DNA from 2 places in the Staphylococcus schleiferi genome. Region 2 is predicted to be linked to the other one. Evidence: riboswitches for the same ligand, from Rfam matches in the RefSeq annotation. Region 2 holds a riboswitch; the other holds the start of a gene.
The links. Region 2 has a riboswitch for S-adenosylmethionine ahead of MUA40_RS01345 (O-acetylhomoserine aminocarboxypropyltransferase/cysteine synthase family protein). Riboswitches for the same ligand answer to the same signal wherever they lie in the genome.
Positions count from the first base shown of each region.

Region 1 (7,510 bases), 820 kb from region 2:
ATCTATGTGATTCATTGATAAACAACGGCATAAGTCGTGCATCTCCTAATATTTAACCGTATTGATATTGGGTATAAAACAAGTGAAGCAGTGGGTGTCTAGTGAAACTACACAATGTTCCACTCGTCTATATAAATTTAGTATCAAACAATGTAGCAATGAATTTTTTGAAAAAAACAAGCATTTTAATTAATAATTTGATATATTAAAATTAATTGGAATAAGGAGGTCAAAGGCATGATCAAATTTTATCATTATCCAAATTGTACAACATGTAAAAAAGCAGCGAAATTTTTATCTGATCATGGTGTAAGCTATGAACCTATCGATATTGTACAGCATACACCGACAGAAAAAGAATTTCGTCAAATTATAGAAAAATCAGGCTTGGATATTAAAAAGTTCTTTAATACACATGGCGCAAAATACAGAGCGTTAAACCTTAAAGACAAATTAGAAAATATGAATGAAGATGAAAAATTAAGTTTACTTGCTTCTGATGGCATGTTAGTAAAGCGACCATTAGCGATCTTAGGTGATAAAGTGACAGTCGGCTTTAATGAAGAGGTCTATCGCAATACTTGGCTATCATAAAATAGTTGATAGAACCGTTCCAATATGTCATGATAAAATTGTAATTGTAAACATTATAGGAGGGGATTAACGTGGCAGTGCCAAGCGAATTAAAATATTCTAAAGAACACGAATGGGTAAAAGTTGAAGGTCAAACAGCAACAATTGGAATTACAGATTTTGCGCAAAGCGAATTAGGTGATATCGTCTTTGTTGAGCTTCCAGAAGTGGAAGATGAACTTACTGAAGGTGAAACTTTCGGTAGTGTGGAATCAGTTAAAACTGTTTCTGAATTATATTCTCCTGTATCAGGAAAAGTCATCGAAGTGAATGAAGGTTTAGAAGACGAACCTGAAGCGGTTAACGAATCACCTTACGAAAAAGCTTGGATGGTAAAAGTTGAATTAAGCGATGAAAGCCAATTAGATGCATTACTAAGTGCAGCTGATTATGAACAAATGATTGGTGAATAATGCCCGCATAAAGACTCCTCGGTAATCTGATTATCAAGGAGTTTTTTGTACTCAAATATTTTTTAGAAGGTGAAGACCATGGCGATGATCAATAAGGTTATTGTTGTAGAAGGTAAATCTGATAAAAAACGTGTTCAAGAGGTGTTGTTAGAACCTGTCGAAATTATATGTACACATGGAACGATGGGAATTGAAAAATTAGACAATATGATTGAATATTTGTATGATAAACAGGTCTACATTTTAGTAGATTCAGATGCGGAAGGTCGAAAAATCCGCAAATGGTTTACAACTTATTTGAGTGAGCGCATCGATATTTTCATCGATACGAATTATAGTGAAGTGGCACGTTGTCCACGCGATTACCTCTCTAATGTATTACAACATTTTGGATTTAAAGTAAAAAAAGATTTTTATGTTAAAGGGAAGTATTCATATCATGAGTGTTTCAGAGCAATTGAACAATATATATAGAAATAGTGATCAAAACGTTCATCTCATATTCGGTTATACACCGATGTGTGGGACATGTAAAATGTCTGAAAGAATGTTAGATATTGCCAATGAGATGACACAATTACCAATTGTGAAAATAGATTTAAATTTTCACCCAGATTGGAGTCAAGCAAATGAAATACAGTCTGTGCCTGTGTTAATGATCATGCATTATGATCAAGAAGTAGAAAGATTGTATGCTTTTCAATCTGTACCGTACTTATTAGAAAAATTAAAAAAAGTGATTGACGCATGTTGATTACAATGATAAGATTAATATCAATTAAATAGTCAGAAAACTCTTATCCGGAGTGGTGGAGGGATGTGCCCTATGAAGCCCGGCAACCGTCTAGTATATAGAAATGGTGCCAATTCACATAAAGTAAAAATTTTACTTTTGAAGATGAGAGAAAAGCGATTCGTGTTAGTGCTTTCTCTTTCATTTTTAAAAAGAGAAAGCATTTTTTATTTTGCAGATAAGAGGGGAAACACAAGGAGGAACAGTATGATTGAGCTTAAAAATATCGTTAAAAAGTACGAGAGTAAATCAAAATCTGTGACAGCTGTAGATCATGTTGACCTAAAGATAGAGAAGGGTTCAATCTATGGTATTATCGGATTTTCTGGTGCTGGTAAAAGTACTTTAATACGATTATTTAATTATCTAGAAACACCTACATCGGGCGATGTGGTTATCGGCGGGGATAACATAGGTCAGCTAAGTAAAGCAGATTTACGTAAAAAACGACAAAAAGTCAGCATGATTTTCCAACACTTTAATTTATTGTGGTCAAGAACGGTATTGGATAATATTATTTTTCCACTAGAAATTGCAGGTGTTGCAAAAAGTGAAGCAAAGCAGACAGCATTAGAGCTCGTTGAACGTGTCGGTTTGAAAGGGAGAGAGCATGCGTATCCTTCTGAATTATCAGGTGGTCAAAAACAGCGTGTCGGCATTGCCCGCGCACTGGCCAATGATCCAGAAGTCTTACTGTGTGACGAAGCAACAAGTGCACTTGACCCTCAAACGACAGATGAAATATTAGATTTACTTTTACAACTTAAAAAGGAAAAGAACTTAACGATTATTATTATTACGCATGAGATGCACGTCATTCGTCGAATTTGTGATGAAGTATCTGTAATGGAAAATGGTCGTGTCATTGAGCAAGGTAAAGTTTCTGATATTTTTGAAAATCCACAGCACGCAGTGACACGTCGCTTTGTTCAAGAAGACTTGAAACCGAGTGATGAGAGCGATGAGCTTGTAGCGACATTTCCTCTAGCAAAGGATGATATTTTAATTAAATTGACTTTTTCTGGCGATAATACAACACGTCCGATATTGTCCCATCTTTCGCAAGAATATCATCTTTCAGCCAATATTTTAGAGGGGAATATTAAACATTCAAAAACGGGCACTATAGGCTATTTACTCGTGCACATTCAAGATGTCTCAAAAATAAATTTTGATGAAGTACAAGCGGACTTAGAGTCACAAAATATCGATGTAGAGGTGGTCAGTCATGGGTAAGAGTTTTAGCGAAATACTTCAAGAGATGATAACAATGCCGAATGTACGTTGGCCTGATGTTTGGGTAGCGACATATGAAACGCTATACATGACAATCATCTCAACAGCATTCTCATTTATATTTGGGCTCATTTTAGGTGTGATTCTGTTTTTAACATCTAAAAGTAAATCTAAAGCAGGTCGTGTATTTTATAGTATTGTTTCTTTCATTGTGAATTTATTTAGAGCGATACCATTTATCATTTTGATTTTATTATTAATTCCATTTACAAGTTTACTTTTAGGCACAATCAGTGGTCCAACAGGTGCTTTACCTGCTTTAATCATTGGGGCATCCCCTTTCTACGGCCGACTCGTAGAAATTGCACTTAAAGAGATTGATAAAGGCGTTATTGAAGCGGCGAAATCAATGGGAGCGACAACTTGGACAGTCGTATTAAAAGTATTGATACCAGAATCACTACCAGCCTTAATTTCAGGTATTACTGTAACAGCGATTGCTTTAGTAGGATCAACAGCAGTAGCAGGTGTTATCGGTGCAGGTGGTTTAGGTAACTTGGCATACTTAACAGGATTTACGCGAAATCAAAACGACGTTATTTTAGTTTCAACCATTTTAATATTAATTTTGGTATTTATTATTCAATTCTTAGGGGATTGGATAACAAATAAAATAGATAAACGCTAATAATAGTGAAGAGGAGACTGTATTAATGAAAAGATTTTTATCGATTATTGTTGTTCTTGTTGTTGCAGTTGCTTTAGCCGCATGTGGAAATGGTTCTGATAGTAAAAAAGAAGACAAAAAGATTGTTGTTGGTGCTTCACCTGCACCACACGCTGAGATCTTAGAAGAAGCAAAACCATTATTAAAAGATAAAGGTTATGATTTGGAAATTAAAACAATTAACGATTACACGACACCAAACAAATTGTTAGATGCTGGCGAATTAGATGCAAACTTTTTCCAACATACACCTTATTTAGACACTGAGAAAAAAGACAAAGGTTATAAAATTGAATCTGCTGGTAATGTTCATTTAGAACCTATGGCGGTTTATTCAAAAAAATATAAAAGCTTAAAAGATTTACCAAAAGGTGCAGAAATTTTCGTTTCTAACAACCCAGCTGAACAAGGTCGTTTCTTAAAATTCTTTGTTGATGAAGGTTTAATTAAGATTAAAAAGGGTGTAAAAATCCAAGACGCAACATTTGATGATATTACTGAAAATAAGAAAGACATTAAATTCAACAGTAAACAATCTGCAGAATTCTTGCCAAAAACATATCAAAATGGTGAAGGTGATGCGGTAATCATCAATTCAAACTTTGCAATCGAGCAAAAATTAAATCCACAAAAAGATTCTATTGCAGTTGAAAAAGGGAATAATAACCCATATGCAAACTTAATTGCTGTTAAAGAAGGTCATAAAGATGACAAGAAAATTAAAGCTTTAATGGAAGTATTACAATCCAAAGATATTAAAGACTTTATTAAAAAGAAATACGATGGTGCAGTTGAACCAGCGAAATAAAAAGCTTAGTGACAGCGTGTTTCAAATGTTTGAACACTTGTCAGCGAGATATGTATCCATGATTTGAATTAAATTTAATGCGTAGTACAAACGATCATCGACTATAAGTGTATGAAAGTGAATGTACTACGCATTTTTTATACCTATTCGCACTTAGAATCAAGCTGTTGTTATTTGAAAGGAGCATACATATGAAAAAATTAACGTTATTACTTACATCTATTGCAGTATTCGCACTTGTATTAACGGGCTGTGGACAAGATAAAACGAGCAAAGCAGATGACAAAAAAATAGTTGTCGCAGCAACACCAACACCCCACGGTGAAATTGCTAAAAAAGCTGGCGAAATTATGAAAAAGAAAGGTTATGATGTTCAAATTCGCGAAGTCAATGACTACAAAATCCCAAACAAGTTATTAGATAAAGGCGATGTCGATGCTAACTTATTTCAACACGTTCCTTACTTAAAAGAAGAGAAAAAATCACACGGTTACAAAATTGAAGAAGTTGGCAAAGTTTTAACAACACCTATGGGCGTCTACAGTAAAAAACATAAAAGCTTAAAAGATTTACCTGATGGTGCGAAAATCTATATTTCTAATAATCCAGCAGAAGAAGGACGTTTCTTATCATTCTTCGTAAAAGCTGGGTTAATTAAAATCAAAGACGGCGTTAAAATTGAAGATGCAAAATTAGATGATATTGTTGAAAATAAAAAGCATTTGAAATTTGATAACCAACAAGGGGCAGAGTTTTTACCTAAAACGTATAATAATAATGAAGGCGATGCGGTTATTATGAATTCAAACTATGCGATTGACAATGGTTTGAAACCACTTAAAGATTCTATTGCGGTCGAGGATGAATCGTCACCATTTGCGAATATTTTAGCTGTCAAAGAAGGCCATAAAAATGATAAGAAATATCAAGAGTTTCTAAAAGCCTTACAATCTGCTGAAGTGAGAGACTACATTAAAAAAGAATACGATGGTGCAGTGATTCCTGCAAAATAACATTGATAATTAAGGGAACAGTCTGAGAATTTCATCTCGTAATTGATAATATGGATTCAGTAACGGGCTTTTCCTTCTTTAATAAGAGGTTTAAAGATTGTTATTGATGGGGAGGAAATGAAGTTGCTTCTAAGTGGAATCAATCAAAAATGTACCGAGTTTCTTCCTATTTAAATAAATAATAATTTTATAATAATCAATGAAAAGGCGGGGCAATGAAGTCAAATCGATTTCTGTCCCGCCTTTGTATATGATTTAGGACTCATTAGTGAAGCGACCTAAAATAAAACTAATTATAAATCCTAAGATAAGTGTGATTATCGATGCTAACCATGTAAGGCCCTGATTAGGCAAACCAGGAAAAACTGAAAATAGTGAACCAATCACTAAACCGAGTATGGCTGCATAAGTGAGATAAGTGTAATGCTTTAACAAATACGTAATCACTTTACTTGCGATTAGAAACCCTACAACTATCCCCATACCTACCATTAAAATAACAGGTAAAGCTTCGAAATTGAAACGTACAATTTCAGAAATGGAATAAGTTACAGTACTGTATACACCGAATAATAATAATATAAATGACCCAGAAATCCCTGGTAATAACATTGCACTTGATGCACATACGCCAGCAATAAAATATTTAATGAGCATTGGCAGGGACAAATCAATATGGCTAGGTGCAGCATGTGAAGTCTCCCCTTTAAAATATGCCATCAATGCAAGTGCTATAATAGCCACTCCCATAATGATCCAATGTTGGATTTTGTAGGTTTGTTTGTAGTGTGAAATACGTAATAAAAATGGAATAATCCCTAAAATTAATCCAAAAAAGAAAAACATCGTTGGTATTAAGTGTGTTGCTAACAGATAATTGATAACGCTACTTAAAATGCCGATTGCCAAAGCCATTCCGATAATAATAGGTAATAAAAACAAGATACTTTTTTTGAAATGCTTTGAAAAAACACCACTTACAGAAGCGATAAAATCATCGTAAATGCCTAGGAGTAATGCGATTGTTCCGCCACTGACGCCGGGAATCAGATCACTAATGCCCATCGCAAAACCTCTAGGGATATTTGAAATCTTAAATTTCGACATGATTCTATTCCTTTCCTTAGTTTATCGTTACATCATACCACATTATAACTGATTTCAATCCTATGTCATCTATAATATATGTCAAAAATGACGAATGAGAACAGGAGGGATGTGATTATCAATAACTTTTCTAAAAAAGATTCTGGTTTGCTTTCTCAAGATGTCTTGTAATATAACCCGAAACGGTTTATAATTCCCATCATTTCCGTTATAATAAGCAATTAGAGACCAAAGAAAACTTTTTGACGTTACATTAAAATTATTATAAACTAAACTATGGAATCTAACATTATTTTGGAGGGAATATTAATGCCATCAACATTAGAAATTAAAGACTTACATGTGTCTATTGAAGATAAAGAGATATTAAAAGGTGTCAATTTAACGATCAATACTGGGGAAATTCACGCGATCATGGGGCCAAATGGTACTGGGAAATCTACTTTATCATCAGCAATTATGGGGCATCCGTCATATGAAGTGACGAAAGGTGAAGTATTATTAGATGGGGTCAATATTTTAGAATTAGACGTAGATGAACGCGCTAAAGCGGGTCTATTCTTAGCAATGCAATACCCATCAGAAATCACAGGTGTTTCAAATGCAGACTTCATGCGTTCGGCTATGAATGCACAACGCGAAGAAGGTAACGAAATTAACTTAATGCAATTTATTAAGCAACTTGATAAACAAATGGATTTCTTAGACATGGACAAAGATATGGCACAACGCTACTTAAACGAAGGCTTCTCAGGCGGTGAGAAAAAACGTAACGAGATT
Region 1 is NZ_CP094712.1:2,020,587-2,028,096, reverse strand. Features, by position in the region: gene MUA40_RS09585 (arsenate reductase family protein) at 238-594, shown strand; gene gcvH (glycine cleavage system protein GcvH) at 666-1,046, shown strand; gene MUA40_RS09575 (toprim domain-containing protein) at 1,125-1,520, shown strand; gene MUA40_RS09570 (thioredoxin family protein) at 1,486-1,800, shown strand; SAM riboswitch class I at 1,841-1,951, shown strand; gene MUA40_RS09565 (methionine ABC transporter ATP-binding protein) at 2,047-3,075, shown strand; gene MUA40_RS09560 (methionine ABC transporter permease) at 3,068-3,763, shown strand; gene MUA40_RS09555 (MetQ/NlpA family ABC transporter substrate-binding protein) at 3,789-4,610, shown strand; gene MUA40_RS09550 (MetQ/NlpA family ABC transporter substrate-binding protein) at 4,802-5,623, shown strand; gene popT (polyprenyl-phosphate transporter PopT) at 5,879-6,730, opposite strand; gene sufC (Fe-S cluster assembly ATPase SufC) at 7,040-7,510, shown strand, end outside.
Region 1: another riboswitch for S-adenosylmethionine. It lies ahead of MUA40_RS09565 (methionine ABC transporter ATP-binding protein); the one in region 2 lies ahead of MUA40_RS01345 (O-acetylhomoserine aminocarboxypropyltransferase/cysteine synthase family protein).

Region 2 (7,510 bases):
TTTCAAGACATTGTGCAACTTTTTCAGCATTTTCGACATGTCGTTCTAATCGTAATGAAAGTGTCTCTAAGCCTTGCGTTAGTAAAAATGCATTGAATGGTGAAATCGCTGCCCCTGTATCTCTTAAAATTGTTGTACGAATTTTAAAAGCAAGTGCGGCTTCTCCAAATTTTTCACTGAACACTAAACCGTGATAAGATGGATCGGGTTCACTTAATCCTGGAAACTTGCCATTATCCCAGTTAAAGTTACCTGCATCAACAATGACACCACCCATCGATGTTCCGTGCCCACCAATAAATTTGGTCGCAGAGTGAACAACAATATTCGCGCCATATTCAATCGGACGTAAAAGATAAGGTGTCGCAAATGTATTATCAACAATAAGTGGTATACCTTGCGCTTTTGTAATTGCTGCAAGTGCATCGAAATCCTCGACATTACCTTCTGGATTCCCAATCGTTTCTACAAATAATGCCTTCGTATTCTCTTGAAGCGCATTTTCTATATTGCTGACATCTTTCGTATCTACTAATGTGACATCAATCCCATATTTAGGTAACGTATGTGTGAAAAGTGTATGTGTCCCACCATATAATGTAGAACTGGCTACGATATGATCGCCTTTCTGTGCAACAGCTTGAATCGCATATGTGATAGCTGCCATACCTGAAGCAACCGCTACACCAGCGACACCCCCTTCAAGTTCAGCCACACGTGTTTCAAGTACGTTCGTCGTAGGATTCATCAGGCGTGTATAAATATTCCCAAGTTCATCTAAGCCGAATAAATTCGCCGCATGTGCCGTATCATCAAAAGTAAAAGATGTTGTTTGATAGATCGGTAAAGCACGTGAATGGCTACTTTCATCGACTTCTTGTCCTGAGTGCAATTGCAACGTTTCAAATTTAAAATCACTTGTCATTTGACATTCCCCCTATTAATAAAAAAATAAAAGCCTACCTGATAAAGATAGACTTTTACTAGAAGACTTATCTCTCAGGTTAAATCACCTGCAGGAATTAGCACCTAACTGAATAGGTTGCCTGGTTTCAAAGGGCCTGTCCCTCCACCAATCTTGATAAGTATGATTCAATTGTTAAAATGCAAGATGTATCGCGCAAATAGAACGGCCAATACAATAACCGTGCGGGTGTTTTATTGGCTTTTAATGATACAACAAGTCTATCTAACATCCTTAACGATGTCAATATACAAATCCGAATTTTCTTACAAATTGCAAAAATTTGAAAAAATCACATTTGTGAGTATCAACACGCAGTCCGTTTATTCGATGTAAATCGACTGACTAATCATCTCGGTTTTAATAAATTGATGGACGTCAATGACACGTTGATTTAATGACCCTTTATAGGGCAAATTAGGTTGATATAATTTTTGAATGAACATCCCGTCTACAATGACATCAATCTGTTTTAATAACGCAGTCCGTTCATCATGTGCAAACCATAAGTACTCAAATAAAAAGCCTGTCCAAACCCAAATTGATTTCCGGCTACCGTAGCGTTTTCGAAAAGCACGTACTAATGGTATAACGATATCTAAATTACAAAAAGGTTCGCCCCCTAAAATGCTTAATCCTGAAATATATTCCGGCGCACACGCATCTAACACTTCCGATATCAATGTTTCCGTTGCCCGTTCACCATATCGAAAATTTTGGGCTGCCACATTGTAACAACCTTCGCATAAAAACGGGCAACCTGAAACATAGACACTACAACGTACACCTTCTCCATCGACGAAGCTTTGGTATTCGATTTTAGCAATATAACCTGCACCTTTTTTTATTTTTTGTGCAATCATGAGGGATTCGCTTTCATATGTTTCACGCGCGCGCACATTTCTTTATGACGCCCTTCAATCATTGGTCGTTGTACAGGGTTACCTAAATAACCGCATGTCCGTTTAACAACATCAACCGTTTCAGGGTTATGGTTTCCGCAATGTGGGCAACTATAACCTTTTTCAGTTGTTTCAAAGTCTCCCTCGAAACCACAGTCATAACAACGATCGATTGGGATATTTGTACCTAAATAGCTCACGCGATCATATGAATAATCCCACACCGCTTCAAGCGCTTTCACATTATGGTCTAATTTAGGATATTCACAATAATGAATATAGCCACCGCTTGCAAAATGCGGATAATCTTTTTCAAAATCTAATTTTTCGAACGGTGTCACGTCTTTCCGCACATCATAATGAAATGAGTTTTGATAATAACCTTTATCTGTAATATCAGGAATCGAACCAAACGCCTCGTAGTCTAAACGGCAAAAGCGATCTGTCAAAGACTCACTTGGTGTGCTATAAATACTAAACCAAATGTCATGCATTTCAGTCCAACTATATTGATATGCTTGCATCCGTTTTAAAATTTCAAGTGTAAAAGCTTTCGCATTTGCGTTAGTTTCCCAGTTAGGTCCAAAGAACACTGTTGCTGCTTCATAAAGTCCAATGTATCCCATAGAGACAGTCGCACGTTGCTTATTAAACAAAGCATCCACTGAATCGTTTTCATCAAGACGATATTTAAAAGCACCGCGTTTGTATAAAATTGGCGCATTATTTGGCACGGCTTCTTTCACACGTTCAATACGATAAGCCAATGCATCATGTAGCACTTGCATCCGTTCATCAAATAAAATCCAAAAACGTTCAATATCGCCTTCTGATTCAATCGCAATACGTGGCACATTTAAAGTGACGACACCTAAATTACAGCGGCCACTATTTTCATATTCACCATTTTCATTTTGCCAAGCCGGTAAAAATGAGCGACAACCCATAGGTGCTTTAAAATCACCAAGCAACTCTACCGTTTTATCGTAATTTAAAATATCTGGATACATGCGTTTCATAGAGCATTTTAAAGCTAGTTGCTTAATATCATAGTTTGGATCTGATGGTGCCAAATTCGTTCCTTTTTTTATTGAAAAGACGAGTTTTGGGAAGATGGCTGTGATTCGATCTTTACCTAACCCTTTAATCCGTGTTTTTAAAATTGCTGTTTGGACTTTGCGACTGAGTTCGTCCGTACCAAGGCCAAAGCCTAAAGTCACAAAAGGGGTCTGTCCGTTAGATGTATATAATGTATTGATTTCATATTCTAGACTTTCAATCGCATCACTAATATCTTGTGTCACACGTTGATCGACATAAGTTTCAATATGCGCTTCGTCTACAAATTGTTGCGCAATATCACGATGTTTTTGTTCGTTATATTTCGCATATGTACTTAATAATTCATCTACTCGATCAATTGTGCAACCCCCGTATTGGCTGCTCGATACATTCGCAATAATTTGAACGAGTTGTGCCGCTGCTGTTTGTATCGATTTAGGAGATGTGACTTGCGCATTGCCAATTTGAAAGCCTTGCGCCAACATCCCTTTAGCATCGATTAAACAACAATTTGTTAACGGCTGAAATGGGTGATAATCTAAATCATGAAAGTGTATTTCCCCTTTTCGATGTGCCTCTGCCACGTGTTTTGGCAGTAAATAATCTAAAGCGTACGATTTTGAGACTACCCCTGCAGTCAAATCACGCATTGTTGAAAACGTTTCACTATCCTTGTTTGCATTTTCATTTACTATTGTAGGATCTTTTGTCATTAAACCAGTAAGTTCTTTTTCCAGTTGTGTCAAAATATCACTCTTTTCTATATATAGTATCTATAAATAATCATAAACACCATATATAGTGTTTTTCAAATGATAACTGACAGATTTACGAATTTGTCATTTCTTTTCAAACATTATGTGAACAAAATATTGCGTTAGATTGGATTGGAAATTTGAAGTAAATGCCTAAATTCTTTGTAAGGCTGCACGTTTATATCACGTTTCATCTTTTCTTTTTGATTGGGGAAAGTGCTTAAAGTGTTGAACATCATAAAAAACGCTAGGACTTGTGGAGGATCCTAGCGTTTTATCTATTTATAAATTTATGGAAGGTTAGAGAAATATTGTTATTGAGAAATTATAATCTATCTTGTGGAGGGAAGCGTAAAGTGATTGTCGTTCCTTGACCATACGTACTCTCAACTTCTATATGACCACCGATTTGATGCGCCAATGTTTGAGCGATGTACAAGCCAAGTCCGGAACCACCTGTATCTTTGTGTCTTGAACTTTCGACTCTGAAAGTTCTTTCAAATATATTTTTAATATCTGATTCTGGAATACCAATACCTGAGTCAGAAATCGAAATTGCGATTTCATCATCTACTTCAAAGACCTCTACGGCTAAGGGCGAACCGTGTTCTGAAAATTTAAGCGCGTTGTCGATGAAATTCATGATGATGCGTTCTATTGCGCGCTGATCTTGTGTGAAAGGTTTGATATTTTCTGCTATTTTTATGTCTAGTTCTCTTTGTTCATGTTGTAATCGTTGTGAGTAGACTTCAAAAATAGGGATTAATAGTTGATCAATGTGAATTTGCGTCAGTTCATTTTCTTGGTAGTTAACGGTGATGACGTCTGTGATATCATCGAACATTCTTGATAGTCGATCTGACTGATTAATTAAGATACTGTAGGCCTTTTGTGTATCTGATTCACTATGAATAATGCCATCTCGTAATCCCTCTGAATAGGATTTAATACTCGCTAAGGGCGTTTTTAAGTCGTGTGCGAGATTTTGCACCATATTCATTTTTTCTTCTTGCTCTTCTTTAATTAAATTCATTTGCTCTTGAATTTTATCGACCATTTGATCAAAGGATTCACTCAATTCTTTTATTTCTTTAGGGGCATTAATTTTGAGTTTCTCCGTTTCAAATTGGCCTTTTGCGATTTTCTGTGTTTTTTCATTCAACTTTTCAATCTTTTTTATCATGGGAACTGTAAAAAAGATACCGATAATTAGTGTCATCATACCGGAAAGGAATGAACACAATGTCAAAAGAATTGTAAGTGGTCCGTCAAACCACATCAGTTTGTATAATGTATAAAATAAAAATGTCGTTGTAATAATCGTAACGATAAACGAATAGATTAATTGTTTACGTATCGTCATTTAAATCTGCCTCTGAAACTTATAGCCTAGACCCCATACCGTTGCGATAATATAGTCGTCATAGCCATATTTTTCTAGTTTTTCGCGAATACGATGGACATGAACATTAAGCGTGTTCATATCTTCATAATACTCATAACCCCAAACTTGTTCTAACAAATCTGTCTTGGACAATGCGACTGATTCATTATTTGCAAAATGCCATAACAATTCGAACTCTTTGATGCGGAATGGGATAAGTTCTCCCTCTAATTCTACGGTTTTAGTTAAATTATTTAATACGAGTTTTCCACAGCGAATCGTGTCTTGTGTGGAAGGACTTGTGACGTTGACACGGTGCAGAAGATTTTTAACACGTATGACTAATTCACGTGGACTGAATGGTTTTTTGACATAGTCATCAGCCCCCAACATTAAACCGAAGATGGTGTCATGTTCGCTCGTTTTAGCAGTTAGATAAATATATGGGATGTCGAGTCCTTTATTCTTCATTTCACGTACAACTTCGTAACCATTCATCTCGGGCATCATGATATCAATTACCATGACATCCACATGGGTATCCAACAATTCCATTGCTTCTACGCCATTAGATGCGGTTGAAACGTGATAGCCTTCATATTCGAAATAAGTTTTACAGATTTCTCTGATGTCTTGCTCGTCATCAACTATGAGTATGTGCGCCATTTTCATCATTCCTTATATTTTTACGTTTGATGAAATGATTTAAACTAATTGCCGCTAATGTTTCTTTATTCATTAATAAAATGACAAAGAATAAAAGTTGCACTGGGTAAGTAAAAATCATATCAGCTAAAATATAATTTAACATAATGAACACGCCAAAGAAACTCGCAGTGTAAGATAACACACCTAAAATGAGACCTAAACCAATGGCAATCTCACCAAGTTGTACCATCCACTTGAAAAGTTCTAAATGATTTGCAACACCGAACTCGAAAAATGTCTTAAACCATTGGGGGGAATCTTGGTTGTCACGAATGACTGACACAAGCCCGTCAATTGCAAATCCACCTGTTAACTTTTCAAAGCCTTGCATCAGTATATAAAAACCTGAGCCTAAACGAATAAGGAGAATTAAGACTTTATAAGCTATCGACATATCTTCACTCCTTTCTTATTGATGTTGTTTCTTGTTGATTACTTGATGTTTGTCTTGATGATTATTTAAGTTTTGCAGAACCGAAGATAACGTGTGCTTTGTCACAGTAGATAGTCACTGTATCGTAGTCTTCTGCTTTAACACCTTTAAGGTCAAAAGTTTGTGTAGACTCGTCATACTTAACTTCGTCTAATTTTTCACCTTTTTTGATGTCGTTACCTTTAGTTAAGTAAACGTGTAAGTCTGGACCTTTTGATGATTCGTAGTCTGTTAACATTAACTTACCGTCTTTGATTTCAGCTTTACCTTTAACTGTTTCGTTGTTTTCACCTTTAAAAGTACCTGATTTCATTACTTTTGAGTTATCTACATTTTTATCTTGCATAGATGTCTCAGCTTTGTTGTCTTCTTTTTTGTCCATGTTGTCATTGCCACAAGCACCTAATAAAAATGTTGTCGCTAATGCACCTGAAACTAAAGCCATTTTTATATTCATAAATAATTCCTTCTTTCTAAATTGATATTACATGTATCATTGTAAATAACGTGATTGTTGATTGACATAAACTAGGTATTAATAATTCTTAAATAATTATTAACAGTCATTTCTTATATATTTTCCAATTATTTATATATATAAGAATGAAACAAAATATAAGATGATGAAGGTTATAAGTGGCGTAAATACCGCATTTTCCCCTTTACTTGCCAGGCAAATACATCTACTCAATCATGTTTAACTCTTTTATTTTTGATTTATCTTATCGATTGAGTTTATCTTATGACAAAATATTTTATACGACAGAAAAAATAAACCTCACCGTTAAATGTAATGATCAAAGACTTTTTCAAAAGAACACTCTATCAGTCATTACACGTCACGATCAGGCTTTTAAATATTTTACTTCTTATATTAATAGATTACTTTCTCACAATAATACGCTTCGAATTTCATATAAATTTATTGCTAAAAATGGCACTATTTTATTTCTCTAAAATACTAATAAACCCTATAAAATAGCATCATTCATAAATATTTTTAGGTTTGCCTAACTTTTTGATTTACAAAGCTAAAATTATATGCTATCTTAAAAGTGTTCAAATTGATATACGTGAATAACAAGTGAATGTCCACTTATCATTTTTTTACAATGATTCATCTGGTCTCAAAGGCATGGTCTCATGCGTACTCTGTGATGACCGTATGAACGTTTTGAATAAATTAATGAAGTCACGTGCATCTTTTGAACATGACAATTGAGATATTCATACTTTCATATTTTATGTTGGTAGTTATCTCGATTGCTATAGAAATCTAAATTTGTCGTCGTAATGACAATG
Region 2 is NZ_CP094712.1:322,632-330,141, reverse strand. Features, by position in the region: gene MUA40_RS01345 (O-acetylhomoserine aminocarboxypropyltransferase/cysteine synthase family protein) at 1-925, opposite strand, end outside; SAM riboswitch class I at 990-1,088, opposite strand; gene nrdG (anaerobic ribonucleoside-triphosphate reductase activating protein) at 1,288-1,827, opposite strand; gene nrdD (anaerobic ribonucleoside-triphosphate reductase) at 1,824-3,674, opposite strand; gene MUA40_RS01330 (sensor histidine kinase) at 4,009-5,046, opposite strand; gene MUA40_RS01325 (response regulator transcription factor) at 5,047-5,733, opposite strand; gene MUA40_RS01320 (DoxX family membrane protein) at 5,711-6,169, opposite strand; gene MUA40_RS01315 (DM13 domain-containing protein) at 6,231-6,665, opposite strand.